2 regions of the Caballeronia sp. AZ1_KS37 genome follow, and region 1 is predicted to be linked to the other one. Evidence: riboswitches for the same ligand, from Rfam matches in the RefSeq annotation. Region 1 holds a riboswitch; the other holds the start of a gene.
The links. Region 1 has a riboswitch for cobalamin ahead of NCS00_RS18270 (CbtB domain-containing protein). Riboswitches for the same ligand answer to the same signal wherever they lie in the genome.
Positions count from the first base shown of each region.

Region 2: linked by a shared signal. The riboswitch ahead of NCS00_RS03590 (TonB-dependent receptor domain-containing protein) and the one ahead of NCS00_RS18270 (CbtB domain-containing protein) in region 1 are both predicted to bind cobalamin.

Region 1 covers NZ_JALQDP010000030.1:431,572-446,074, forward strand. The annotation lists gene cobO (cob(I)yrinic acid a,c-diamide adenosyltransferase) at 133-735, shown strand; gene NCS00_RS18255 (cobyrinic acid a,c-diamide synthase CobB) at 739-2,037, shown strand; gene NCS00_RS18260 (DUF1289 domain-containing protein) at 2,034-2,279, shown strand; gene NCS00_RS18265 (CbtA family protein) at 2,314-3,096, opposite strand; gene NCS00_RS18270 (CbtB domain-containing protein) at 3,106-3,339, opposite strand; cobalamin riboswitch at 3,369-3,495, opposite strand; gene NCS00_RS18275 (histidine phosphatase family protein) at 3,544-4,110, shown strand; gene NCS00_RS18280 (DUF1428 domain-containing protein) at 4,170-4,541, shown strand; gene hmuQ (heme-degrading protein HmuQ) at 4,592-4,906, shown strand; gene NCS00_RS18290 (hypothetical protein) at 5,013-5,336, opposite strand; gene lhpI (bifunctional Delta(1)-pyrroline-2-carboxylate/Delta(1)-piperideine-2-carboxylate reductase) at 5,466-6,407, opposite strand; gene ppk2 (polyphosphate kinase 2) at 6,639-7,535, shown strand; gene NCS00_RS18305 (hypothetical protein) at 7,556-7,780, opposite strand; gene NCS00_RS18310 (efflux transporter outer membrane subunit) at 7,942-9,441, opposite strand; gene NCS00_RS18315 (efflux RND transporter permease subunit) at 9,447-12,647, opposite strand; gene NCS00_RS18320 (efflux RND transporter periplasmic adaptor subunit) at 12,679-13,875, opposite strand; gene NCS00_RS18325 (alpha/beta hydrolase) at 13,957-14,503, opposite strand, start outside.
Region 2 covers NZ_JALQDP010000002.1:86,016-100,518, reverse strand. The annotation lists gene cobD (threonine-phosphate decarboxylase CobD) at 1-804, shown strand, start outside; gene NCS00_RS03620 (cobalamin-binding protein) at 801-1,694, shown strand; gene NCS00_RS03615 (histidine phosphatase family protein) at 1,695-2,264, opposite strand; gene NCS00_RS03610 (adenosylcobinamide-GDP ribazoletransferase) at 2,249-3,007, opposite strand; gene cobT (nicotinate-nucleotide--dimethylbenzimidazole phosphoribosyltransferase) at 3,009-4,061, opposite strand; gene NCS00_RS03600 (ABC transporter ATP-binding protein) at 4,073-4,849, opposite strand; gene NCS00_RS03595 (FecCD family ABC transporter permease) at 4,846-5,874, opposite strand; gene NCS00_RS03590 (TonB-dependent receptor domain-containing protein) at 5,871-7,751, opposite strand; cobalamin riboswitch at 7,833-8,130, opposite strand; gene NCS00_RS03585 (ATPase) at 8,398-8,766, shown strand; gene NCS00_RS03580 (cell division protein ZapA) at 8,763-9,077, shown strand; RNA gene ssrS (6S RNA) at 9,183-9,364, shown strand; gene NCS00_RS03570 (EVE domain-containing protein) at 9,444-9,902, shown strand; gene NCS00_RS03565 (SIMPL domain-containing protein) at 9,972-10,700, shown strand; gene lgt (prolipoprotein diacylglyceryl transferase) at 10,753-11,655, opposite strand; gene NCS00_RS03555 (LysR family transcriptional regulator) at 11,694-12,611, opposite strand; gene ilvD (dihydroxy-acid dehydratase) at 12,719-14,392, shown strand; gene NCS00_RS03545 (autotransporter outer membrane beta-barrel domain-containing protein) at 14,412-14,503, opposite strand, start outside.

The DNA.
Region 1 (14,503 bases):
AGAGATAGAGCGCGTCCATTTGCTTGCTCCTCAAGTCGGTGATTACGTTGATTGCATGATGCCTGCCGTCTGTTAGCGCAGAATTAAGCCGCCGCCTGTTGTACGATACGGCCGTCTTTCTCTGGAGCTCCCGTGAAAACCGATACCGAATCGCATCTGCGCATGACCCAGCGCCGCAAGGAAGGCCACGAGAAAAAGCAGGCCGCCGCCGATCACGAGAAAGGCCTTTTGATCGTGAATACCGGCAACGGCAAGGGCAAGACAACGGCCGCGTTCGGCATGGCGGTGCGCGTGCTCGGACACGGCATGAAGCTCGGCGTCGTGCAGTTCATCAAGGGCGCGCTGCATACATCGGAGCGCGATTTCCTCGGCGCAATCGCGCATTGCGATTTCGTCACCATGGGAGATGGCTACACCTGGAACACGCAGAATCGCGAAGCCGACATGGCCACCGCGCGCAAGGGCTGGAACGAAGCGCGCCGCATGATCGAGAGCGGCGAATATCAGATGGTCGTGCTCGACGAACTCAACACCGTGCTCAAGTACGAGTATCTGCCGCTCGATGAAGTGCTCGACGTGCTGAAGGCGCGGCCCGCGATGCTGCATGTCGTCGTGACCGGTCGCCACGCGCCCGATGCGTTGATCGAACTTGCCGATCTCGTCACGGAAATGCGGCTCGTGAAGCATCCGTATCGCGAGCAAGGCGTGAAAGCGCAACGCGGCGTCGAGTTCTGAGCGATGCCCGACTGCCCCGCTCTCTTCATCGGCGCGAGTGCGTCGCATCAAGGCAAGACCACGGTGACGGCGGCGCTTGCGCGTCATCACGCGCGCCGAGGCCTGACGGTACGCGTGTTCAAGACCGGCCCGGATTTTCTCGATCCGATGATTCTCGAACGCGCATGCGGCGCGCCCGTTTATTCGCTGCATCTGTCGATGGTCGGGCTCGATGCGTGCCGCGCGTTGCTCGCCAAGGCCGCGCGCGAGGCCGATCTCATTCTCATCGAAGGCGTGATGGGTCTCTTCGACGGCACGCCGAGCAGCGCCGATCTGGCCGCCACGTTCAACGTACCGGTGCTCGCGGTGATCGGCGCGCACGGCATGGCGCAGACGTTCGGCGCCATCGCGTTCGGGCTCGCGCGTTATCGCGAAGATGTGCCCTTTCATGGCGTGCTCGCGAATCGCGTTGCATCGGCGCGTCATGCGCAGATGTTGTCGGAGACTATCCCCGTCGACTTGCGTTATTGCGGCCATCTGTCGAATGCGGACGATATCGCCTTGCCCGAGCGTCATCTCGGTCTCACGCAGCCCGATGAAATCGCGGGCCTCGACGCACGGCTCGACCGCGCCGCCGATGCAATCGCGCAAACGACGCTCGCCGATCTTCCGCCGCCCGTTCATTTCGACGATGCGACGCTGCCCGCGCCGCCGCGTCTGCTCGACGGCGCGCATATCGCCATCGCTCGCGATGCGGCGTTCTCGTTCGTGTATCCGGCGAATGTCGATGTGCTCATCGCCATGGGCGCGCGCATCAGCACGTTTTCTCCGCTCGCCGACGAACCCGCGCCGCACGATGCCGACGCGCTCTATCTTCCCGGCGGCTATCCCGAGCTGCATGCCGCGGCGCTCGCTTCGAACGAACGCGCGCGTGCATCGGTCGTTGCGCACGTCGAGCGAGCGAAGCCCGTGGTCGCGGAATGCGGCGGCATGCTGTATCTGCTCGACACGCTGACCGACATCGAAGGCACGCGGCATGCGATGCTCGGCATCCTTCCCGGCGACGCGGCGATGCAACGCAAGCTGTCGCGCCTCGCGATGCAGCGCATCGACACGACGCATGGCGCGATGACCGGTCACACATTCCACTACTCGACGCTCGACACGCCAATGCAGCCGGCACTCAAGGCCGCTCATGCCACGACCGGCACCGAAGGCGAAGCGCTCTATCGGCATGGTTCGGTGTCGGCCACTTACATGCACGCTTACTGGCCGTCGAATCCGGCCGCGGCCGCTGCGCTCTTTCGCGGCGAATCACTATGACAACGACGCAAGACGATCTCGCTTTCACCATCGAACGCGCGAAAGCGCAGGAACCCATCGGCTCGCCATGCACCGATGTCTGCAAGCTCGATCAGGAAACGGGCCTGTGCCTCGGCTGCTTCCGAAGCCGCGAGGAAATCAAGACCTTCAGATCGATGGACGATGCCGCGAAGCTCGATCTGTTCGATGAATTGCTCAAGCGTCGTGCGGCGAAAGAGCAAACGAAAAGCCCGCGTTCCTGACGAAGCGCGGGCTTCATGAGCGACGCCGAACCGCTTACGCCGCAGCCATTCTTCTCACCGCCGGCCGCTCGAGTTCACGCGCTGCGAGCGCACCGAACACGAGACCGAGCGTCGTCCATAACAGCGCCTGCATGCCGATAGCGGCCACGCGGAAATTCCACAGCAGCGAAGCGGAGAAATCCGCGGGCACTTCATCGACGGACGGCAGCGCGACCTGCGCCGCCACGATCACGACGATATACGCAGCCGCCGCGATGAGCGTCGCGTTCCACCCGCCATGCCGCGCCACCATGCGCCGCTGCAAGCGCACGGCGAAGACGGCAGCCGCGATGGAAATCGCCACCATGCCGAAGAAAAGCGCCGTGCGCGGCCCGATGGTCTCGGCATTGCCGACAGCGGGCGGATTGGGCGGGTACTTGAGGAACGGCACGATGGCGACGCTCACGAAGCCGAACAGCGCGAGCAATGCCGACGTGCCGCGCGCGCGCAACGCGCCGAGCCGTCCATAAGCAAACGCGAACACGAGCGAGAAGAGACCGCCGAGCGCGGTGCCGAACACGGCGACGCCGGTCAGAAGGCCGAGGCCCGCTTGCGTATCGCGAGACACGAGCGCTTCGTCGCCGTGATCGTGCGAATGCGCTTGCGTGGCAGCCGCATCGGCATGACCGTGCTCATGTTCGTGTTCATGCTCGTGCTGTTCCTCGAACGCGATGGCGCGTGCCACCGACGGTTCACCGAACGCACGCGCGAAGCCGAAGCCGATCAGGCCCGCGACCAGTCCCGCGATCATGCCGCGTATCAGCAAAGTGCGAATCATGATGCTTCCTCAGTGGCACGGAAAGCCGAGCAAATGCCGGCCGTCATGCACGAATTCGTGGACGTACGTGCCCGAGAAAATCGACGTCGCGCCCTGTTCGGCGCCGACGAAATAGATTGCGATCAGCAGAATGAGGCCGATGAAGACGGCCCACGGCAACACTTCACGCACCGGAATGGGCACGGGTGCATCGAGTGACGGGGAAACCGGAGCGGAAAAGACCGGCGCGTTGGAAGCATTCATGGTGGTTCTCCAGGGAAAAGCGCGTCCCGATTGACGAAGAGCATGCAGCGGGGTCTGACTCGCGGCGCCGCGCTTTCGCGTTGACGTACCGCACACAGTGGCGCGACCGTGCCGGGTTTGCACCGGCTTCCTCGCACTGCAAGCTTGCCATTCTATGATGATCCGCTGCAAAGTAAAACGATTCCGATTCGACCGCCACCTGCCTTGGAACTCATTCTTCTCTGTCACGCCGCCACGCGCGCGATGAAAACCGGGCACTTTCCCACCGGCGACGAACCTCCCGAGCGCAATGCGCGCGCGCAGCTCGCGTCATTGCACGCCTTGCCCGACACGCGCGTGATTGCGAGTCCCGCGCGCGTCGCGCGTGAAACGGCGGCGTGGATCGCGGATGCATTCGAGATCGTTCCCGCGTTCGACGACATCGACTATGGCCGCTGGCGCGGGCATTCGATACGCGAAACGGGCGAGCGCGAACCGGAACATGTCGCTGCATGGCTCGCGGATCCCGATGCGCGTTCGCACGGCGGCGAAAGCGTCGCCATGCTCGCCGCGCGCGTCGCCGAGGGCTTCGCTTCGATCGACCGGCTCGACGCGGGGCGCTGCATCGTCGTCACGCATGCGATCGTCGTGAAAGTGGCGCTCGCGCATGCGCTTCGCCTGCCGCTCGCATCGATCTATGGGATGAACTTCGCGCCGCTCTCGTCCACGGTGCTGGAACGCGCGTCGCCCGCCGATACGTGGACCGCCCTGAACTTCGCTGCATACGAATAGCTCAAAGCAGACAGCGCATCGCGTGCGCGGTGCGCGTTCGACTCAACCAGGAGACTCAGATGGCGCATTACGTGGATGGATTCGTCGTACCCGTACCGATCGACAAGGTCGACGCTTATCGCCGCATGGCCGAAGCCGCCGGCAAGATCTGGCTGGAACACGGCGCACTGAAGTTCGTGGAAACCATCGCCGATGACGTGAAGCCCGGCAAGCTCACATCGTTTCCACAGAGCGTGCAGATGAAGGAAGGCGAGACCGTCGCGTTCTCGTATATCGTCTACGAATCGCGCGAGCAGCGCGATAGCGTCAACGCCAAAGTGATGGAAGACCCGCGCCTCAAAACGATGATGGAATCCGGCGAGACGCCGTTCGATCCTCAACGCATGTTCTTCGGCGGCTTCACGACCATCGTCGAACTCGGGCGCGACTGATCGTTCTTATCCGCTCAATCGAGTCACTACTTCGAAGGAACCGCATCGACATGTATATCGCCATGAACCGCTTCAAGATCGTGCCCGGCGCCGAAGCCGACTTCGAACGTCTGTGGACGAGCCGCGATACGCATCTGAAGGATGTGCCCGGGTTCGTCGAGTTTCATCTGCTCAAAGGGCCGGTGAAAGACGATCACGTTCTGTATTCGAGCCATACGATATGGGCGAATCAGGCAGCCTTCGAAGACTGGACGCGTTCGGACGCGTTTCGCGCCGCGCATCGCAATGCCGGCGGCGAGACGCGCCAGCTTTATCTCGGTCATCCGGAATTCGAGGGCTTCGAAGTCATTCAGACCGTCAAATAGAGCGGTCAAGGCGCAACCGAACGTTCGCGCACTTTTCGGCGAGCACGCGCGTTTTACACACGTGTGAAAAAACGCGCTTCGCCGAAGCTGTCTTTTCAGACGTGTTCTAGGCCTTTGCGCCGCGCGCCATGCGCTGCAGCGTCGATGAATCGATCGCCGCCGCGCAGATTCGCACCGCTTCCTTCAGCGTGCGCGGACGCCCCGCACCGAATTGCGATTCCAGCATCGCGACGGCGCGCAGACGCTCGTCATTGCCGAGTTTCTCGCCCGTCGCAAGCTCAAGAACCGAGATGAAATAAGCCGCAGGCGGCGCCGCGCTCGCATGCGGAGTCGTCTGGCGTTCCCCGTCCGCCGCGCCACCCGCGCCCTCACGTCCGTCGTCGCGCGCCGGAATCCACGGGTGCCACTTGCTGTCGTATCGACTTTTCATGGGTTAGTTCGCTGGCTCGATTGCTGTGGCGCACCTTGGCGCCGTTTGTCATGTGACGCTTATGGCGTCTCTGTCATTAAAGAGACTTACAGCAAGTACCGTTCCAAGCTGGCGTTCCCCTTGCACGGCCTAGCGCGCCGCGACGCTTTCCTCCGACAAAACCGCACGCGCGACGCGACATGCCGCAAGATCCCAAGCCGCGCAGCCGACCGATTTGAACATCACCGGTTGCAATGCATCAACGGCTTTGGACGGCGCCGCGAGCGCGAGCGCCAATGCGTGCACATCGTTCCATTCGACGCTCGCGAGAATGAAATCGCCTGCTTCGTGACGCGCGCCCGCAGGGTCGTCGACGTAAAGCGCGCTTGCATGCACGGTCGCGGCGGCGATCTCGGCGGCATCGGCGGTGAATGCGCCCACGCCGATCACGAGGCGGCCCGCGCGCGCGGGCAACGTATAGACCGGCGTCTTGCTCGTGGTCGCGGCGATGACGACATCGATCGAATCGGGAATCGTAGTCTCGTCGAGCGCGGCAAGCTGCTTCGAAAGCGATGCATGCGCCGCACAGAACTCGCGCGCGCGCCCGGGACGCGAGCCTTGCACGACGATGCGCGCATCGGGATAAATAGCGGCGAGCGCCTCGACGTGATACGCAGCCTGCTTGCCCGTACCGATGACGAGCACCTCGCGCGGCGCGGCATCGTGAAGCGCGCGGATCGCGAGCATCGATACCGCCGCCGTGCGCCGGCCCGTCACCGTCGGGCCATCGAGCATGAATTGCGGCACGCCCGTCATGGCATCGTAGGCGGTCACCTGACCGTGGATCGTCGGCAGGCCGAGCGCGCCGTTGCCCGCGCAAACGTTCACGAGCTTGTGCATCGCGAGATCGGCGGCGCTCGCGGGCATCGACAACATCACGCCGCCTTCGATCGGCACCACCATGCGCTCTGGACTCACGATGCGTCCCGCCGCGTAATCGAGCATCGTCGCGGCGAGGGTGTCGACGAGCCGGTCATACGGCACGAGGCGCGCGGTTTGAGCTTCGTCGAAACTATGGATCGTTCCGGTCATCGCGTTCGCTCGCTTGATATGGGGAAGATGAAATCGAACTTCAAAATGCCATCGAAGTGCCGGAACATTCTAACGGCGCGCGACGCCGCGTCATAAAGCAGCGAATCGCTCGCTAGAATGAACGAATCAGCCGCTGTCATGTGACTGCCATCGAATGTCGTCACAATCGGCCGTCCCGCGCCGCGACCGTCATCGCGACGGCGGCAGCCCAAGAACGCCACGGAGCCCCTCATGAACACGACGGAAAAGCAGCGCCGTTTCCACGCCGACATCATCGACAGCTACGACGAAGAGTTCGAGATGGAGATCGACGATCGCTTCCTGGACGGCGAATCGACTTTCTCCGATGAAGAGCGTCAGTTACGCAAGACCTATTTTCGCGAGCTGTTTCGCTTGCAAGGCGAACTCGTGAAGCTGCAGGACTGGGTCGTGCACGAGGGGCATCGACTCGTGGTGCTGTTCGAGGGACGCGATGCGGCGGGCAAAGGCGGCGCGATCAAGCGCATCACGCAACGGCTGAATCCGCGCGTGTGCCGCGTGGCCGCCCTGCCCGCGCCGAACAATCGCGAGCGCACGCAATGGTATTTCCAGCGCTACGTGTCGCATTTGCCGGCGGCGGGCGAGATCGTGCTCTTCGATCGAAGCTGGTATAACCGCGCGGGCGTCGAGCGCGTGATGAACTTCTGCACGGACGAAGAGTATGAGGAATTCTTCCGCTCGGTTCCCGAGTTCGAGAAGATGCTCGTGCGAAGCGGCATTCAGATCGTGAAGTACTGGTTCTCGATCACCGACGACGAACAGGAAGTGCGCTTCCAGGCGCGTATCGAAGATCCTTTGAAGCAGTGGAAACTGAGCCCGATGGACCTGGAGAGCCGCCGCCGATGGGAGGCCTACACGGCGGCCAAGGAAGTGATGCTTCAGCGCACGCACATTCCCGAAGCGCCGTGGTGGGTCGTGCATGCCGTCGACAAGAAACGTGCGCGCCTGAACTGCATTCATCACTTGCTGAGTCAGGTGCCGTATCACGATGTCGAGCATCCGCCGATCGAACTGCCCGACCGCGTGTTCAATCCCGATTATTTGCGCCAGCCCGTGCCGGATGAGATGTACGTTCCCGAAGTGTATTGAGGTCGATAGCGCGGCGCGCGTCAGCAGCAGTTGTTGCAGGGCAGATGCTTCACGCTCGCGCCATTGCGCTGACGCGAAACCGCATGACGCAGCGCGAACTGATATGCGTGCTGCGAACCTCTCAATACCATTACGAACATGACTTGCGCGAGATTGAAGTCGAGCGTGACCATCAGGCGCGTCAACAGTAGCAGTGGCAACACCACCGCCGGCTGATACAGTTGTTTTGCGATCAAGTCTTTCATCATCGGCTCCCTATCCCATGATTGAAATTCTATGGATTCGAGCCGTGCGGATAAACGCCCCGCAGGTGAAGACATATGTTCCGGGAGGCGAACAATCGAGCTGTCATCGATGCGCGCCCCGAGAAAAAAATGGCCCTGCGCGATGCAGGGCCATCTTCATGCTACTTCTGCGCGAGACTCGGCTCGGGCACCGGCGTGGGCTTCGCATCGCCCCAGCCGCCGCCCAGTGCGCGGATCAAATTCACCGTCGATACCGCCTGCGTGCCCCGCAACTGCACCGAGGCGCGCTGCGTCTGCAATACGGTGCGCTCCGCATCGATCACGTCGAGGTAATTCACCGCGCCTTCGGTGTACTGCGTGCGCGACAACTGCGCGGCACGCACCGACGCCTTCACTGCATCGTCCTGCGTCGCGGTCTGATCTTCGAGGATGCGCAGATCCGACAGATTGTCCTCGACCTCGCGGAACGCAACGAGCACCTGCTGACGATAGTTCGCCGAATCCTCTTCATATATCGCGCGCGCATTCGCGAGATTGCCCTTGCGACGGCCGCCATCGAAGATCGGGATATTCAGCGCCGTACCCGCGAACGGCCCGAGCAGGAACGTGCGGCTCGACCACTTGAAGAGATCGCCGAGCGTCGCGGATTCGAAGCCGCCCGAGCCCGTCAACGTGAGCGACGGGAAGAACGCCGCCTTCGCCACGCCGATACGCGCATTGGCCGCAGCCATCGCGCGTTCCGCCGCCGCGACATCGGGACGGCGCTCGAGCAGCGCCGAAGGCAAACCGGGCGGCACGCGCACCGTTACCGGCTTGAGCGGATTCGCGGCCATCGTGAATTCGGCGGGCGACTTGCCGAGCAATACCGCGAGACTATGTTCCGATGCCGCGCGCAGACGTTGCACCGTCATCGCATCCGAACGCGCTGTCGCGAGCTCGGACTTCGCGCGGGCCACGTCGAGTTCGCTGATATCGCCTTCGGTGTAGCGGCGTTGCACGAGCTTCAACGCTTCCTCGCGTAGCTGCACGGTGCGCGTGAAGACATCGCTTTCCGCATCGAGCTCGCGCAGATTGAAGTAGTTCTGCGCGACGTCAGCCTGCAATGCCAACTGCACCGAACGGAACAACGCCTCGCTTTGCTGCGTGTCCGCGTTCGCGGCTTGCACCGAGTTCGACACGCGGCCGAACAGATCGACTTCATACGACACGCTCGCCTGCGCGCGCCACAGCGTTTGCGCAGGCACGTTGCCATCGGCGGGCAGGAACTGCGATGCCGGCGAGAACTTCTCGCGCGTCGGGCCGAAGCCCGCATCGAGCGTCGGGAACAAGCCCGCCCGCGCCGTCTGGTTGATCGCGCGCGCTTCCTTCACGCGCGCGGCCGCCGCCTTCAGGTTCTGGTTCGCGTCCTGCGCCTGCTTTTCCAGATCGTTGAGCGTGGCGTCGTCGAAGATCGTCCACCATTCGCCGCGCATCATCTCTTCGGACGGCTGCGCGGTCTTCCACGTACCCGCTTCCGATGCATCGAGCGTCTTTTGCGGCGTTTCCTTGTAGGCGGACGGCGCATTGACGTCGGGCTTCTCGTAGGTCGGCGCGAGCGAGCAGCCCGCGACCAGCAACAACGACGCCATCAGACTCGATAAAACATGCAGCTTATTCATCATTCCCCTCACTGCGCTTCGACCGAAGCACCAATACCGCGCATCTGCGGATGCGTGCCGTGCTTGTCCGTTACGTGCTCGGTGCGCGAGAGCTTGCGCAGGATCACGTAGAACACCGGCGTCAGCATCAGGCCGAAGAGCGTCACGCCCAACATGCCGAAGAACACCGCCACGCCCATTGCATGACGCATTTCCGAACCCGCGCCCGTCGACAGCACGAGCGGCACCACACCCATGATGAACGCGATGGACGTCATCAGAATCGGGCGCAAACGCAGGCGGCTCGCTTCTATCGCGGCCTGCACGATCGTGCGTCCTTGCATCTCCAGTTCGCGTGCGAACTCGACGATCAGAATCGCGTTCTTCGCCGACAAGCCCACGAGCACCATCAAACCGATCTGCGTGAAGATGTTGTTGTCGCCATCGGTGAGCCATACGCCGACCAGCGCGGACAAAATACTCATCGGCACGATCAGAATGACCGCGAGCGGCAGCGTCAGGCTTTCATACAACGCGGCGAGCACGAGGAACACGAGCAGCACGCTGATCGGGAAGACCCACAGCGCAGCGTTGCCCGCGAGGATCTGCTGATACGTGAGATCGGTCCATTCGAACTTGATCCCGCGCGGCAGCACTTCGGCCGCGATGCGTTCCGCCGCCGCCTGCGCCTGGCCCGATGAATAGCCGGGCGCAGGACCGCCGTTGATATCGGCGGCGGTATAGCCGTTGTAGCGCACGACCATCTCCGGACCATACGTCGGCGTCACCTTCACGAGCGACGACAAGGGCACCATGTCGCCATTCGCGTTACGCGTCTTCAGCAAGCCGATGTCTTCCGGATTCGCGCGGAACGGCGCATCCGCCTGCACGCGCACCTGATACACGCGTCCGAAGCGATTGAAGTCGTTCACGTAGAGCGAGCCGAGATACACCTGCATCGTGTCGAAGACGTCCGTCACCGAGACGCCCAGCTGCTTCGCCTTCACGCGATCCAGATCGACGTTCAACTGCGGCACGTTGATCTGATAGCTCGAGAACGTCGGTCCAAGCTCGGGCGTTTGCGATGCGCGCTTGATGAACGCCTGGGTCGCATCGGCGAGTGCCGCATAGCCGAGCGCGCCGCGATCCTCGAGCTGCATCTTGAAGCCGCCGAGCGTGCCGAGACCGAGCACCGGCGGCGGCGGGAACACGGCGATGAACGAGCCCTTGATGCCCGCGTACTTCTGATTCAGCGCGCCGGCAATCGCGCCTGCGGACAGCGCCTTGTCATGCACGCGCTCCTTGAAGGGCTTCAGCGTGACGAACACGATGCCCGCGCTCGACGAGTTCGTGAAACCATTCACCGACAAGCCCGGAAATTCCACCGCGCTTTCCACGCCCGGCTGCTTCAGCGCGATATCCGACATCTGACGGATCACGCCTTCCGTGCGATCGAGCGATGCGCCGTTCGGCAACTGCGCGAAGCTGATGAGGTACTCCTTGTCCTGCGCGGGCACGAAGCCGCCCGGCACGATCTTGCCCATCAGCACCGCGCCGCCGAGCAGCACGGCATACACGACCATCATCAATGCCTTGCGGTTGATGACGCTCTTCACGCCCTTGCCGTACGCATCCGAACCGCGATGAAAGACCTTGTTGAAGCCGCGGAAGAAGCCGCCGAACACGCGGTCCATGCCTCGCGTGAGCCAGTCCTTCGGCTCGTCGTGGCCTTTCAGCAGCAGCGCGGCGAGCGCCGGCGACAGCGTCAGCGAGTTGAAGGCCGAGATCACCGTCGAGATGGCGATGGTCATCGCGAACTGCTTGTAGAACTGGCCCGTGAGACCCGACATGAACGCGAGCGGCACGAACACGGCAACGAGCGTCAATGCAATCGCGATGATCGGCCCGCTCACTTCGCGCATCGCCTGATACGTCGCTTCTCTCGCCGATAACCCCGCTTCGATGTTGCGCTCGACGTTCTCGACGACCACGATCGCATCGTCGACGACGATACCGATCGCAAGCACCATCCCGAACAATGACAACGCGTTGATCGAGAATCCGAATGCAAGCAGCAGCGAGAATGTGCCGACGATCGACACCGGCACCGCGAGCAGCGGGATGATCGACGCGCGCCACGTTTGCAGGAACACGATCACGACGAGCACCACCAGCGCGATCGCTTCAGCGAGCGTATGAATCACGGCTTCGATACTGGAGCGCACGAACTGTGTCGGGTCATAGACGATCTCGTATTCGAGACCCGCGGGCATGTCCGCCTTCAGTTCCTTCATCGTCTTGCGGACTTCGTCGGAAATCTGCAGCGAGTTCGCGCCCGGTTGCTGATTGATTGCGATTGCAACTGCCGACTTGTTGTCGAGCAACGAACGCAGACCATATTCCGATGCAGCCAGCTCGACGCGCGCGACATCGGAGAGATGCGTGACCGCGCCATCGGGCGACGTCTTCAGCACGATGTCGCGAAACTCCGACTCGTTCTGCAAGCGGCCGCGCGCATTCACGTTCAGTTGCAGCGGCACGTTCGGCAGCGTCGGCGATCCGCCGATCACGCCCGCCGCGACCTGCACGTTCTGCTCGCGGATCGCGTTGACGACATCGGTCGCGGTCATGCCGCGCTGCGCGACCTTTTGCGGATCGAGCCACACGCGCATCGAGTAATCGCCCGAGCCCCACAGCTGCACTTCGCCCACGCCCGCGATGCGTTCGAGCCGGTCCTTCACGTTGATCAGCGCGTAATTGCGCAGATACGTCATGTCGTAACGGCCGTTGGGCGAATTGAGGTGAACGACCATCGTCAGCGTCGGCGACGATTTGATCGTCGTCACGCCGAGACGCTGCACGTCCTGCGGCAGACGCGGCAATGCCTGGTTCACGCGGTTCTGCACGAGCTGCGTGTTCTTGTCCGGATCGGTGCCGAGCTTGAACGTTACGGTCGTCGTGAGATTGCCGTCGCTGTTCGCTTGCGACTGCATGTAGAGCATGTCCTCGACGCCGTTGATCTGCTCTTCGAGCGGCGAGGCCACGGTCTCCGCGATCACCTTCGGGTTTGCGCCGGGATACTGCGCATGCACGACGACCGAAGGCGGCACGACTTCCGGATATTCGGAGATCGGCAGCTTGAACATCGCGATGACGCCCGCCAGCAGCACGACCACCGATAGCACGCCCGCAAAGATCGGGCGATCGATGAAAAATTTGGATATGTTCATGACGAGTTCTGTCTGTTGCGGATGACGCGCATCACTGTGCGGATGCCGTCTTCACGGCGGGCGCTTTGTCGTCGTCATTCATCGCGACGTTGTTGGCCTTGATCACATCGTTGGGACGCACGCGCTGCAGGCCGTTGACGACGATGCGCTCGCCCGGCTGCAAACCCTTCGAGATCACGCGCAGGCCTTCATGCGTCTGACCCAGCGTGACTTCGCGATACTGCACGCGGTTGTCCTTGTCGACGACCATCACGTACTTCTTGTCCTGATCGGTGCCGATCGCTTCGTCTTCCACGAGCACGGCCGGATGCGGCGAGCCGCCGCCGACCTTCACGCGTGCATAGAGCCCGGGCACGAGCGTGCCGTCGGGATTGTTGAAGCGGGCACGCACGCGGATGGTGCCGGACGTCGTATCGAGCCGGTTATCGACGGAATCGACGACGCCTTCGCGCGAATAGCCATCTTCGTTCGCGAGACCGAGCGACACCGGCACCGTGCTGCCCGCATCGCGGCCGAGATAGCGCAGATACGTTTGTTCATCGACATCGAAGGATGCGTAGATCGGCGATACGGAAACAAGCGTCGTGAGCAAAGGCGCATTCGCCCCCGTCGACACGATGTTGCCCACAGTAAGTTCCGCGCGCGACACGCGGCCCGACACCGGCGCGACGATATGCGTGTACGCGAGATTGATCTTCGCGGCTTCGAGCGCAGCCTGCGCGGCCTTCAGGTTGGCGACGGCCTCGCGCGCAGCGTTCTGTTTCTCGTCGTAGTCGCGCTTGGCGATCGCGTTGTCGGCGAGCAGGCGTTCGGCGCGCGCTGCATCCGTCGACGTATAACCATTGCGCGCCTGCGCCGCCGCGAGCTGCGCCTGAGCGCGGTCCACTTCGGCTTCGTAAGGACGCGGATCGATCGTAAAGAGCGCATCGCCCTTCTTCACGAGCTGGCCGTCCTTGAAATGCACCGCGACGATCGTGCCGGGAACGAGCGGACGAATGTCGACGTGATCGACCGCTTCGAGCCTGCCCGAATAGCTTTGCCAGTCGGTGATGGTCTTCGACACGACCGCTGCGACGTCCACTTCCGTTGCAGTCGGGCTGTGCGCGGCGGCTTTGGCTTCGTTGATCGCCGAATCGCCGTGGCCGCGCAAGGCGGTATAACCGCCCGCGCCGGCGACGATCAGCACCGCGCCTAGCGCGGCGTAGATGCGTTTGCGAGTGAATGACATGGTGAAGGCTCCGGTTAGCGTTGAGATTGTTGTTGTGTGATGCGTGGCTGGCGTGCCGAATCTTGCGGTTATCTTTCGCGCTTACTTCGCGCGTGCGAGGCGCTTCCTGAAGAACGCGACGACATCCGCGAGCGCTTCGGGATGCGCGGCGAGCGCCTGATGCGAGGTCTTGCAATGACGCGTGACTTCGGTCGGCACACCCGCTGCGATCAATTCGCCCGCGTATTTCTCGGCCTCGATATGCAGCAGATCGTGCTCGGCGCTCGCGATCATCGCGGGCGGCAATCCGCCCAGACGTCGCGATTCGAGCGGCGCGGCGTACGGATGCAGACGTTGCGACGGATTCGGCAGATACGCGCGATACCACTGCGCGCATTCGCATGCTTCGAAATCGGGGCACAGCACTTTGCGTTCGTCGGCGAGGCGCGTCATGCTCGGGTCGAGCAACGGCGCGAGCAGCGCTTGCGCGGACATGCGAATATCGCCGCGATCGCGCGCGATGGCCGCGACGCAGGTCGCGAGATTGCCGCCCGCGTCATGGCCCACGACGCCGATGCGCTGCGGGTCCGCGCGCTGCGAACGCGCATGCGCGACGGCCCATTGCGCGGCGCGATAGCCGTCTTCGGGC
Region 2 (14,503 bases), on a different contig from region 1:
TACGGCGCGCCGCTCGCGTTGCCGGTGGCGGGATCGCAGGCGGCGATACGCGCGTTGCCCGCGCTTTTGCGCCGCGGCACGGCGGCCGTCGCGCCGCTCACGTACGGCGAATACGCGCCCGCGTTCGCACGCGCGGGCCACGCGCTCGCCACGCTCGACATCACGAAGCACGATTTGCCCGCTACGTTCGATCACGTCATCGTCGCCAATCCGAACAATCCGACGGCCGAGCGCGTCGCGCCCGACACGCTGCTTTCCTGGCACGAACAGCTCGCCTCGCGCGGCGGCACGCTGATCGTCGATGAAGCGTTCGCCGATACCGATCCCGCATCGTCGCTGGCGAGCGAGACGGCGCACGACGGGCTCGTCGTGCTGCGCTCGGTCGGCAAGTTTTTCGGGCTCGCGGGCATTCGCGCGGGTTTCGTGCTGGCCGCGCCCGCGCTCGCCGACGCGTTGCGCGACGCGCTCGGCGCATGGACCGTGAGCGGCCCGGCGCGACATGCGGTCGCCGCCGCTTTCGCCGATATCGCGTGGCAGCGCGAAATGCGCGAGCGTCTGCATCGCGATGGCGCGCGCCTTGCCGCATCGATCGCGATCTACGGTTTCGACGTGCGCGCGACGCCGCTTTTCGCGTGGACAGCGACGCCGAAAGCGCCCGAACTGCAACACGCGCTCGCGTTGCGCGGCATCTGGACGCGTCTTTTCGATCTGCCCGGCATGACGCCGAGCCTGCGCATCGGATTGCCAGGCGCGGAAGGCGACTGGGCGCGCCTGTCGCTCGCGCTGCGGGAGATTTGCGCGTGAGGTTGCGCCGTGCGATTGCCCTGCTGATCGGCTTCGCGGTGACGCAAGCGCATGCGATCACCGTCGTCGATGACAGCGGCGCGTCCGTCACGCTCGCGAAGCCCGCCGAACGTGTCGTCAGTCTCGCGCCGCATGTGACCGAGTTGCTGTTCGCGGCGGGCGGCGGCGCGCGCGTCGTCGGCGCTGTCACGTATAGCGATTATCCGAAAGGGGCGCAGGCGATTGCCCGCGTCGGCGACAACAAGGCGCTCGATCTCGAACGCATCGTCGCGTTGCATCCGGATCTGATCGTCGTGTGGCGGCATGGAAATGCGGCGCGTCAGCTGGATCGACTGCAGGCGCTCGGCGTGCCGATCTATTTCAGCGAGCCGAAGCATCTCGACGATATCGCGGCGAGCATCGGCAAGCTGGGCGCGCTGCTCGGCACGCAGAATGAGGCACGCGCCGCGTCCGATGCCTTCACGCGCGAGATTGCGCGATTGCGTGCGCGTTACGCGGAACGGCCGCGCGTGAGCGTGTTCTATCAGGTGTGGGACGATCCGTTGATGACGCTCAATCGCGACAACGTTTTCGACGAAGTGATCGGCTTGTGCGGCGGCGCGAACGTGTTCGCAGCTGAGAAACCGCGCGTGCCGACGATATCGACCGAAGCCGTGCTCGCGGCGAATCCGGAAGCGATCGTCACGGCGACACCCGGCGCGACGAAGCCCGATCGCCCGTTGCCCGCGCTCGAAAGATGGCGGCGCTGGACATCGATGACGGCGGTGGCGCGCGGCAATCTCTTCGGCATCGACGGCGATCTGATCAATCGGCCGACGCCGCGGCTTGCGCTGGGCGCGGATGAGCTGTGCCGCGATTTGGAAATCGCGCGCGAGCGGAGGACGAAGTAGTCAGGCGTTCCACCGCACAAGCAGCCACTGCCCGCGCACGCGCCTGAACCACGCGATCCCGCCGAAATCGAGCGGCCATTGCAACGCCGATTCACGCGCGACGCCGAGCAGATGCGCAGCAAGCACGCGCACGACGCCCGCATGCGCGACGACATGCACGGCCCGTTCATCGACACACGTCGCATCGAACCACGCGATCACGCGATGCGCGAACTGCGCGAGACTCTCGCCGCCGTGCGGACGCGCATGGGCGATATCGTCGGCCCATGCATCGATCAGCGCGCGATCGATCGCGTCCCACGCGCGTCCTTCCCACGCGCCGAAGTGCATCTCGGCCAGACGTGCGTCGGGATGAACGTCGCCGCCCAGCGCACGCGCGATCGAAGCGCAACGCACGAGCGGACTCGCGTGCCATCCATCGACGCATGGGGGCACGTTCAGCGCCTTCATGCGCGCCGTCAACGCGCTCGCCGATTCGCGCGCATCGCGCTGCAAAGGCACATCGGTTTGCCCGTAGCAAACGCCCGCATCGACGGCGACTTCCGGATGCCGGATCAGGACGAGATCCATGCGAGCCCTATGAGATAGATCGCGATCTCGAACACTTGCTGCGCGAAACCGAGGCAATCGCCCGTGTAACCGCCGATGCGCCGGACGAAGTACCGTCCGATGAACAAGCGCAGAACCATCAGCGCGACGATCGTCACGCACGCGAGCTTCCAGTCGGTCACGAAGAGCCACAGCAGGCCGAACGCGAGCGCCAGCGCGAACGACGACACGCTCATGCGCTGCGCGACCGGCTTCGCCTTGCCTTCGGCGCGCACGTAATCGAGCGTGACGAGATAGCTGATTGCGAACGCGCGGCTCGCGGCGTGCGCGGCGATCATCGTCCACGCGACGCGTTGCGGCGGCAATGCGGCGAGCGTCTGCCATTTCAGCGCGAGCGCGATCATCAACGCAATCGCGCCGAACGCGCCGATGCGCGAGTCGTGCATGATGCGTAACGCGTCCTCGCGCGTGTATGCGCCGCCGAAGGCATCGACGCAATCGGCGAGTCCGTCTTCGTGAAACGCGCCGGTCAAGACGAGCGTCGCGGCCATCGAAAGCAGCACCGCGATGCCCGCCGGAAACACGCGCAACGCCGCGAGATACACCAGCGCCGCGACGCCGCCGACCATCGCGCCGACGAGCGGAAAATAGCGCGCCGCCGCGTTCAGATAGTCGCGCTCGAAGCCGACCCAGCGCGGCACCGGCACGCGCGTGAAATAGCCGAGCGCGGTGAAGAAATAGCGCAGTTCGTCGAGCGGGCGCATCTCAGTCGGCTTTATTCGAGACGCCCGCCGACTCGAAGCTCGCCATTTCGTCGACGAACGCGACGGCCGCGCGCAGGATCGGCAACGCGAGCGCCGCGCCCGTGCCTTCGCCCAGACGCAACTCGAGTTGCAGCAGCGGCGCGGCACCGAAATGCGCGAGCATCCGGCGATGCCCCGTCTCGTTCGATGCATGTGCGAACACGCAATAGTCGAGCACGTCAGGCGCGATCTTCGATGCAACCAGCAACGCGGAAGTCGCGATGAAACCATCGACGAGTATCGTCATGCCCGCGCACGCGGCGGCGAGATACGCGCCCGTCATCATCGCGATTTCGAAGCCGCCGAAGGTCGCGAGCGTGTCGATCGCATCGCCTTCATCGCGATGCAGCGCGAGCGCTTTAGACAGCACCTCGCGCTTGTGCGCGAGTCCTCGCTCGTCGAGACCGGTGCCGCGCCCGACGCACTCGTCGATCGAAAGAACGCACAGACGGCTCATCAAACATGCCGCCGCCGACGTATTCGCGATGCCCATTTCGCCGAAGCCGATCACGTTCGTGCCGAGCGACGCGTGATGCCGCACGCGCGCCGCGCCCCGCGCGATGCCTTCGAGCGCGGTCTCGCGCGACATCGCGCGTTCGTGCGCGAAGTTGCGCGTGCCGAGCCCGAGCGACAGACGCTCGTATCCATGATCGATGGGAATCGGCGTCGCGACGCCCGCATCGACGACTTCGAGCGTCATGCCGACCGAGCGCGACAGCGCGTTGATCGCAGCGCCGCCCGCCAGAAAATTCGCGACCATCTGCGCGGTCACTTCCTGCGGATACGAGCTCACGCCCTCTTTCGCGATGCCGTGATCGCCCGCGAAGACGATCATCGCGGGACGCTCGATGCGCGGCTTCGCCGTGCGTTGAATCAGGCCCATTTGCAGCGCGATGTCTTCGAGCCGCCCGAGACTGCCGGGCGGCTTCGTCTTCGTGTCGATGATGCGGCGCAGTTCGCCTTCGATGGCGCGGTCGAGCGCGCGGGGCATCGGGATGCCGTTATTCGTGGACATCGGAATTCCTTTCATGAGCGAGGGATGGAAGGCACGAGCGCTTCGTGCTCGCCATCGCGAATCAACGCGAGCGGATAGCCGAATGCGGCGCTCGCGCGTTCGGCCGTGAGCACGTCGGCGACGAGTCCCGCATGAGCGCCGCCGTTGCCGTCGAGCAGAAGCGCGTGTGTCGCGAAACGGCGCGCGAGATTCAGATCGTGGCACGAGAAGATTACGGTGCGCTTGTGCGCGCGCGCCGCGTCGCGCAACGCGTGCAGGCAATCGATCTGATGATGCAGGTCGAGATGCGAAAGCGGTTCGTCGAGCAACAGCAGCGGCGCGTTCTGGCACAGCACGGCGGCGAGCGCGACACGCTGGCGTTCGCCGCCGGAAAGCGTCAGCACGTCGCGCGACGCGAACGATGCGAGACCCAACGTTTCGAGCGCGGCGTGCGCGGCGGCGCGATCCTCGTCGCTCTCCCAGCCCCAGCCGGTGAGATGCGGAAAGCGGTTGAGCAGCACGGTATCGAGCACGCTCGCGCTGAAGGCGTCGTGCGCGGCTTGCGGCATCAAAGCGCGTGCGCGCGCGAGTTCCGTCGCGCGCCATGACGCGAGCGCGCGGCCGTCGAGCGACACGCTGCCCGATGCGGCTTTCGCAATCCCGGCGAGCACGTTGATGAGCGTCGTCTTGCCCGCGCCGTTCGGCCCGGCGATGCACCACATTTCGCCCGCTTCGATCGACTGCGTGAGCCCGTCGATGAGCGTGCGCTTATCCGCGCGAAGCACGATGGCGTCGAGCCGCAAAATCATCGCGGCCTCCGCAGCAGCATCCACAGGAACATCGGGACGCCGATCAATGCCGTGACGACGCCGACCGGCAATTGCGCGGGCGCGATCACCGTGCGCGCGACGAGATCGGCGGCCATCACCGCGAGTCCGCCCGCGAGCGCGGCGGCGGGCACGAGCATGCGCTGATCGTTGCCGAACGCGAGGCGCAACAGATGCGGCACGACGAGCCCGACGAAGCCGATGGTGCCCGCCGTCGTCACGGCGGCCGCCGCCGCGATCGATGCGACGAGATACACGCGCAGACGCAAGCGCTCGACCGGCACGCCGAGCGCGCGCGCGGTCGTATCGCCGCGCAAGAGCACGTTCAGTTGCGGTGCGACGGGAACGATGACCGCGAGCACGACGGCGAGCGCGATCAGCGCGGGCCATGGCGCCGCCGCGCCGTTGAGATCGCCCGTCAGCCAGAAGATCATGCCGCGCAAACGGTTCTCGGGCGCGACGCTCAGGATCAGCGTGATGAGCGCGCCCCATCCCGATGCGATCACGACACCCGTCAGCAAGAGCCTCGGCGATGCGTCCTGTCCGCTTTGCCACAAGTCCTTGCGCGCGAGTCCGAGGACCAGAACGATCGATGCGAACGCGCCCGCGCAAGCCGCGATATCGACGCCCCACCACGGCAGCGACCCGAGCATCGCGGCAAGCGCGAAGGTTGCCGCGCCGCCGGATACGCCGAGCACGTACGGTTCCGCCAGCGGATTGCGCAACAGCACTTGCAGCAGCGCGCCGGCGAACGCGAGCAATGCGCCCGACGCGAAGCCCGCGAGCGCGCGCGGCAGACGCAAGGTCAGCACGATGTCATCGGCGATATCGGGCGTCGCCGAGTGCGCGTGAAAGAGCGCGCCGATCGCGCGCGATACGGGCAATGCGACGCTGCCCATCGCGAGCGACGCGACCAGCACGACGAGCGTCGCTGCGCCGAGCGCGATCCAGATCGCGGTGGCGCGGCTCGCGTTCATCGCGCGCGGACGTTCAGCCACGCGGCTCACGACGGATGCCAGCCCAACGTGATGTACGCGCCGCGTCGTGGCGTGTTGTACGAGTACGCAAGTTCATAGTCCTTGTCGAACAGGTTGTCGATGCGCGCCGTGACGTACCACGACTTCGAGATGTCGTAGCGCGCCGACAGATTCACGATGCCGTAGCCCGCGAGCGTCGAATCGTAATCGCTGCGTTGACCGCTCACGATCCATTCGCCACCGACGCGCCACGGCCCGATCGTGCGATGCGCCGTCAGCGTCGCGAAATGCCGCGCGCGCCGCGTCAAATCCTCGTGATTCGTTTCGTCGACGGGATTCTGGAACGTGACGCCCGCGCGCACATCCGTTGCGCCGACGTGCCCCGCCCACGATCCCTCGATGCCCTGCACCTTCGCGCGCCCGACGTTCTGCGCGACATAGTAGAAGCCGCCGTCGGACACGTAATCGATCAAATTCGAATAGCGCGTCTGAAAAAGCGTCACGCGCACCACGCCGAGCGCATTCGATGCGTACTGCAACGCCGCCTCGACCGAATGACTCCGCTCCGGCTGAATCGACGGATTGCCGCTCAGCGGATAGTAGAGATCGTCGAAGCTCGGCGCGCGAAACGAGGCCGAATAGCTCGCGCTCGCCTTCCAGTGCGCGTCGAAGTTATACGCGTAGCCCAGATAGTAGCTGTTCGCGCCGCCGAAATCGGAATACTGATCGCGGCGCAGATTCGCCTGCAACTCGTTCGCGCCGACGTGCCCCACGTAACCCGCGAACATCGAATTCACATGACGGTCGGGCGCGCTGAACTGATGGGAATCGAGCGTCTGATCGAGATGCTCGTAGCCGAAGAGCAGCTTGTGCGCGTCGCTGATCCGCACGTCGTTCTGCCACGTATATTGCCGGTTCTCCGAATCGAAACGGCTCGTATAGACGCCGTTCTGCTCGATGTTCGCGCGGTCCTGTCCCTGCGCGATCGTGAAGTGCGCCGTCCAGTTATCCGTGACGCGGCCGTTCGCAAACACCGACGCCGAGCGCACGCGATCGTGCGTTTCGTTGATATCCGTCGGCTGGCCATAGGCATCGTCGAAACTGTTGATGCCGTTCGATTGCAGGAAGCGCACGCCCGCGTCCCACTTGTCGCTGAACTTGTGACGCAGCGTCGCCGCGACGCTCTCGTTCAGATAGCCGTTCGCGTTCGGATTGGCGCCGGGCGCGATTCCCGGATCGATCGACGAGAAGCCGTCGGTTTTCTCGCGCGAGACGTTCACGCTGAAGGTCGTGCGGCCGTCCTTGTCGAGCGCGCCGCTCACGCCCGCCGATTGCCGCTGCGTGTGATAGCTGCCGTACTCGGCCTCGAAGTTGAAGCGCGGCGGATGCGCCTCGCCTTCCTTCGTGAAGATCTGCACGACGCCGCCAATCGCATTCGATCCATAGAGCGCCGACACGTTGCCGTTCACGACCTCGACGCGCCCGATCTGGTCGAGCATCAATTGCGATAGCTGTGCCGCGCCGAGCGACGCCGATTCGACGCGCACGCCGTCGATCAGCACGAGCGATTGCGACGACGCCGCACCGCGTATGAAAAGCCCCGAGTTCGAGCCCGGTCCGCCGTTGCGCGTGATCTGCACGCCGGGCGCGAGCGCGACGAGTCCGAGCGCGTCGCTTGCGTTTGCATCGGCGATGTCCTGCTCGTCAAAAAGCGATGTCTGCGGAATCGATTCGGCAAGCGGCTGCGGCGCGCGCGTCGATGTGACGACGACGGGCGCAAGCGTTTGCGTGCTGTCTTCCGTCTGGGCCGCCTGTGCAGCGCCGGCGAACGGCAAGGCGCCGATGGCCGCAACGAGCGCGCCATGACGGGAGAGACCGCTTCTGAGCGCGGCCAGTGGCAATACCATGTGTGAAGTGTTCCGTTTCGCGTGAGCGCGACCCCGCTCCCCGCGAGGACGATGCGCGACGAACGCACCGCGCCATGCGCGCCGATGCGTCGGACTCCGGCCGGTATCCGGGCTGGCGATCAATCGTCTCGCCTTCCCGCGCATGGCGCGCAGTGGCATCGACACGTTTCTTGCAGTCGCGCGCGTGCGACGAATTTCGACACGCTCGCGCGGCAAAAACGCGCATGAGACGACTTGCAACTTGCGTTGCGGTCGCTTACCGTTGCGGGGGCAGCACAGGTTGGCTCGTCGTCGATTGCGGCGACTTCGCTCCCTGTTTCCCGTTTGACTGCATCCACGAGATCCGCGGATGCGAGCACCAAAAGTGCGGCAAGTGTAGGAGCGCGGTTCGGGGCCGTCAAGAAAACCGCGCGGCCAGACTGGCGCGGCGCATGACGAATCGAACGAGAAGCGAAAGAGAAGCGGCCGGCCTGTCATCACGAGCGTTGCGGGGCGCTCGCGTTTTCTGCACACGAATGCATCGCGACATGCGCTTGATTCGAAGGATTAAGCGCTAGATCGCGTGTTGTTACGTCTCGAAACGAGACATTTATCGGAAGCTCCGTTGAACCGCGCTAAAATGCGAGGTCTTTAGAGGACGCAGCACATGCTCAACGAACTCGAATCACTGTCAGGAAACATCGGCCGGCTGATCCAGATCAGCGAGCGCCACAAGCAGGCGCATCAAGCGCTGCAGGAACAACTCGAACAGCTGCGCGCCGACTATGCGAACGTGCAGGCCGAGCTCGCGCAAGTGCGCGAAGAGCGCGATACGCTGCAGTCCGAACGCGATTCGCTGTCCGCGAAAATCGACGACGCGCAAATCCGCCTGAACGCGATTCTCGAAAAGCTGCCGCGCGGCAAGTCCGCGCAACATGCCGAGTCCGACAATCAACTCGATCTCCTCGAAGCCGATTCCCAGGAAGCACATGAAACGGAATTGCACGGCGAGCATCATCAGGGAGAGAAGGCATGACGACCACGCAGATCGAAGTATCCATTCTCGGGCAGCCGTATCGTCTCGCGTGCTCGCCGGAAACCGAAGGCGCATTGCGTGAAGCCGTCGCGCGCGTCGACGCCGAAATGAACAAAGTGCGCAATGCAAGCAGCGTGCGCGGCACGGATCGCATCGCGGTGATGGCGGCGCTTTCGCTGGCGTCGGAATTGCTTAAGCTGCAGGACAGCGTGCGTCACGGCGAGGCCTTCCCCGCCGAAGAAATCCGCCGCACGATGCACTCGATGAACGAGCAATTGGGCGCGGTCATTGCGCAACACGAAGCGCAATAAGGCAGATGCGCGTCGAGTCAATCAGCGCGCAATGTCAATCGAAAAAAGAAACCGCCGAAGTAGCGTGAAGAGGCTGCAGAAGGCAAACGATTGGTGTAGAGTGACGTTTCCCTGCCTGGTACGCCAAGGTCATATATTCCTTGAACCAATGCTACATTGGCACGGTTGCGGAACCTTGCAGCACGGGCGCGCGCGTCGCTAGTCCGATGTACCCGAAGTGTTGCTTACCGCGACCAATCTTGAACCCAGGTTCAGGATGCCGGCCTAGCGGCTGTGGCGGGGACCTCATTCAAGAAACGGCATCGGTTTTTCCGATGCCGTTTTCGTTTGTCCCTGCCGTTCGCTCTTCGATTCATGCACACGACCATGCGCTACTGGCTGATGAAGTCCGAACCGGACGAAGCGAGCATCGATCATCTCGCGCACGCGCCGAAAAAAACCTTGCCGTGGACGGGCGTACGCAACTATCAGGCGCGCAACTTCATGCGCGATCAGATGCAGATCGGCGACGGCGTGCTCTTCTATCATTCGAGCTGCCCGGAGCCGGGCATCGCGGGCATCGCGAAAGTGTGCTCGACGGCATATCCGGATCCCACGCAATTCGATCCGAAGAGCGATTACTACGATCCGAAATCGACGCAGGAAACGCCGCGCTGGATGCTCGTCGACGTGAAGTTCGTGAAGAAGACGCCGCTCATATCGCTCGCCGCGTTGCGCGAACATCCAGAGCTTGCCGACATGCAAGTGCTCGCGCGCGGCAACCGGCTCTCGATCACGCCCGTGACCGAAGCGCAATGGCGATTTATTACCGAGCACCTCGTCTAACAAGGAACTTACGACTTCACGACTGCGACTAAATCCCGTCGCACGTACGCGATGTCACGGAGTCCTTCGATGCTCAATAAGAAAACCGCCGCCGCCTTCGCCCTGCTCGCGATGTCCGGTGCCGCGCTAACGTTGTCTCAAACCGCCGCTGCGCAGACGGTGATGACGCAGCCACAGCCCTCGGGCGTGCTCTCGCTCTCCGCACAAGCGAGCGCGCAAGTGCCGCAGGATGTCGTCAACATCACGCTCTTCTACGAACAGGAAGCGGCCGATCCGTCGTCGCTCACCAGCACGCTCAATCAGCGCGCCGAGGCCGCGTTACGCGAAGCCAAAGGTGTCGACGGCGTGACCGCGAAGAGCGGCTCGTTCACCGTCTATCCGTCGACGGATCGCGACGGCAAGATTTCCGCGTGGCGCGGGCGCACGGAAGTCGTGCTCGAATCGCATGACTTCGCGGCGGCATCGAAGCTCGCGGGCAAGATGAGTTCGTCGATGCAAGTGGGTAGCGTCGCGTTCTCGCTGTCGCCCGAAGCGCAGCGCGCGGCCGAGCAAAAGCTCGTCTCGCAAGCCATCGATTCGTTCCGCAAGCAGGCGCAAAGCGCCGCGCAAGGCTTCGGCTACAGCAATTTCACGATTCGGGAAGTGAATGTCGGACGGAGCGGCGCGCAGCCGCGTCCCGTCATGATGATGCAATCGCGCGCGATGAGCGCCGATGCGAAGATGGCCCCGATCGCGATGGAAGCCGGCACGACCACGGTGACAGTCGACGTTTCCGGCTCCGTACAAATGGGACGCTAAACGTCGCTCCCGCTGTTCACGCGGGGCGGCGTTCGACCGCCCCGCTCTTTCCTCAAGCCTTTGCGGATTCGGGCGGCAGGCGCAGATTGCGCTTGTAGGCCCACACCATCATTACCACGCCGGCGACGATCATCGGCAGCGAAAGCCATTGGCCCATCGAGAGATTGAGCGCGAGCAAGCCGAGATAATCGTCCGGCTCACGCGCGAATTCCACGGTGAAGCGCGCGAGTCCATAACCGATCAGGAACAGCGCCGAAATCGCGCCGACCGGACGCTGCTTGCGCGAGAACGTCCAGATCACGATGAACAACACGAGCCCTTCCAGCGCGATTTCGTACAACTGCGACGGATGACGCGGCAGCATGTGGTAACGCTGAAAAATTTCCGTGAGGTGATACTGCGCGTCGAGCTGCGGATTCTTCGAGAGCCACACGGCGTCGTCGTTCGTCGAGTTCTGGAAGAGCATCGCCCACGGCGCGTTCGGGTCCGTCACGCGGCCCCACAGCTCGCCGTTGATGAAATTGCCGAGTCGCCCCGCCGCGAGACCGAGCGGCACCATCGGCGCGACGAAATCCGTCACCTGCAGCCACGTGCGCTTGCGGTGATACGCGAACAGCACCATCGCGAGCGTCACGCCGAGAAAGCCGCCGTGAAACGACATCCCGCCTTCCCATACCTTGAAGATATCGAGCGGATGCGCGGCGTAATAACTGGCCTTGTAAAACAGCACGTAGCCAATGCGCCCGCCCAGAATCGTGCCGAGCACGCCGTAGAACAGCATGTCGTCGATGTCCTTCACGGTCCAGCCTTGCGCGGCGACATAAGGCAGCCGCAGCCGCAACCGGCCGATGACGATGGCCGACACGAACGCCACCAGGTACATGAGGCCGTACCAGCGCACGGCGAGCGGTCCGAGATGAATCGCGATGGGATCGAAATTGGGATGTATGAGCATTCTGATGTGGGAATCTTTAAGCGGGCTACAGGGGCGAATCATACAGAACCGGCGCTTTCGGCCCTCGAACGGACGATTTCGATGAACCCGGCGAGCACCGGACTCACTTCCGCGATCCGCCATACCAGCCCCGTTTCCACGAAAGGACCGGGATCGAGCAGCGGACGATACACGACGCCCGTGCGCCTTAGATGACGCAGCGATTGCGGCACGAGCGCGACGCCCATGCCGGCGGACACGAGGCTCACGATGGTCTGCATCTGGATCGCCTCCTGGCCGATACGCGGCGTGAGCCCGGCCGCGCCATAGCAGCCCATGATGATGTCGTGCAAGCCGGGCGCGAGACGCCTCGGAAAGACGACGAGCGGCGCGGCGGCGAGATCGTGCAGGTCGACGGGTTCGTCTTCGCCCGAGTTCAGCTCTTGCGCCTGCTTCTCGGACATCGCGATCATCAGCGGCTCGCGCGCGATCGGCACATACTCGAGCGACGACGCGTAACGCGGCGGCAGCGGCGGAATGACGAGGCCCGCATCGACGCGCCCGGCGACGAGTTCGTCGATCTGCACGTCGCTCGTCGCTTCGGTCAGTTGCAGACGCACGCCGGGATGACGCGCACCGAAATCGCGCAGCAGCGCCGGCAGAAGCCCGTAATCGGCGGTGGAGACGAACGCGAGCGACAGCACGCCCGCCTCGCCGCGCGCGAGCGATTGCGCGAGCGGACGCAGCGCATCGGCGGATGCGAGCAGGCGGCGCACTTCCGGCAACAGATCCTTGCCGACGGGCGTCAGCTCCACGGTCCGTTTCGTGCGCACGAAAAGCGCGACCCCGAGCGATTCTTCCAGCGCGCGGATCGCCTGCGAGAGCGGCGGCTGCGTCATCGCGAGGCGCGCGGCGGCACGGCCGAAGTGCATCTCTTCGGCGACCGTCACGAAATAACGCAGGAGTCGTAGTTCCATTGATATGTTTTGCGACCTAGTAAGCCCTGAATAATATATTGGACAGACACATAGCGCGGTTGCATTCTTGCTGCATCAAATCAAGAACATCCCCTCAGGAGCACACCATGGCCTTCAATCGCCGCTCGAAGCACATCACTCAGGGCGTCGCGCGCTCGCCCAATCGCTCGATGTATTACGCCCTCGGCTACAAGGAGGAGGACTTCGACAAGCCGATGATCGGCGTCGCCAATGGCCACTCGACGATCACGCCGTGCAACGCGGGCTTGCAGCGCCTCGCGGACGCCGCCGTCGAATCGATCAGGAAATCCGATGCGAATCCGCAGATTTTCGGCACGCCGACGATCTCCGACGGCATGTCGATGGGCACCGAAGGCATGAAGTACTCGCTCGTGTCGCGCGAGGTAATCGCGGACTGCGTCGAGACCGCCGTGCAAGGCCAGTGGATGGACGGCGTCGTCGTGATCGGCGGCTGCGACAAGAACATGCCGGGCGGCATGATCGGCATGGCGCGCATGAACGTGCCGTCGATCTATGTGTATGGCGGCACGATTCGCCCCGGCAACTGGAAGGGCAAGGATCTGACGATCGTGTCGTCTTTCGAGGCGGTCGGCGAGTTCACCGCGGGGCGCATGTCGGAGGAGGATTTCAAGGGCGTCGAGAAGAACGCGTGCCCGTCGACCGGCTCGTGCGGCGGCATGTACACGGCGAACACGATGAGCTCGTCGTTCGAGGCGCTCGGCATGTCGCTGATGTATTCGTCGACGATGGCGAATCCGGATCAGGAAAAGGTCGATTCCGCGGCCGAATCGGCGCGCGTACTCGTCGAAGCGGTGAAGAGGGATCTGAAGCCGCGCGACATCATCACGAAGAAGTCGATCGAGAACGCGGTGGCGCTCATCATGGCGACGGGCGGCTCGACGAACGCCGTGCTGCACTATCTCGCCATCGCGCACGCGGCGGACGTGGAATGGAGCATCGACGACTTCGAGCGCATGCGCAAGAAAGTGCCGGTCATCTGCGATCTGAAGCCTTCCGGTCAATATGTCGCGACGGACTTGCACAAAGCCGGCGGCATTCCGCAAGTGCTGAAGATCCTGCTCGACGCGGGTCTCTTGCACGGCGACTGCATCACGATCACCGGCCGCACGATGGCCGAAGAACTGAAGGACGTGCCGAGCAAGCCGCGCGCGGATCAAAAGGTCATCTTCCCGATCGAGCAGGCGCTTTACAAGGAAGGGCATCTCGCGATCCTGCGCGGGAATCTCGCGGAAGACGGCGCGGTCGCGAAGATCACGGGCCTGAAGAATCCGGTCATCACGGGTCCTGCGCGCGTGTTCGACGACGAGCAAAGCGCGATGGACGCCATTCTCAGCGACAAGATCAAAGCTGGCGACATTCTCGTGCTGCGCTATCTGGGGCCGGTCGGCGGTCCGGGCATGCCGGAGATGCTCGCGCCGACATCGGCGATCATCGGCAAGGGGCTGGGCGAATCCGTCGGCTTCATCACCGACGGGCGTTTCTCGGGCGGCACCTGGGGCATGGTGGTCGGCCACGTCGCGCCGGAAGCGTTCGCGGGCGGCACCATCGCGCTCGTGCAGGAAGGCGATTCGATCACCATCGACGCGCACAAGCTGCTTCTGCAACTGAACGTGGATGACGCCGAACTCGCGCGCCGCCGCGCCGCGTGGAAGCAGCCCGCGCCGAAGTACACGCGCGGCGTGCTGGCGAAATTCGCGGCGCTCGCGGGGCCGGCGAACAAGGGCGCGGTGACGGGTTGACGCGCGACCGGCGCGCGCGTCACCAGATGTAGCGCGCGCCGAGCAGCCCTTCGTAGCTCCGATAACCGCCGTCGCCTTGCTGATAGCCGAGATTGCCCCACACGCGCCACT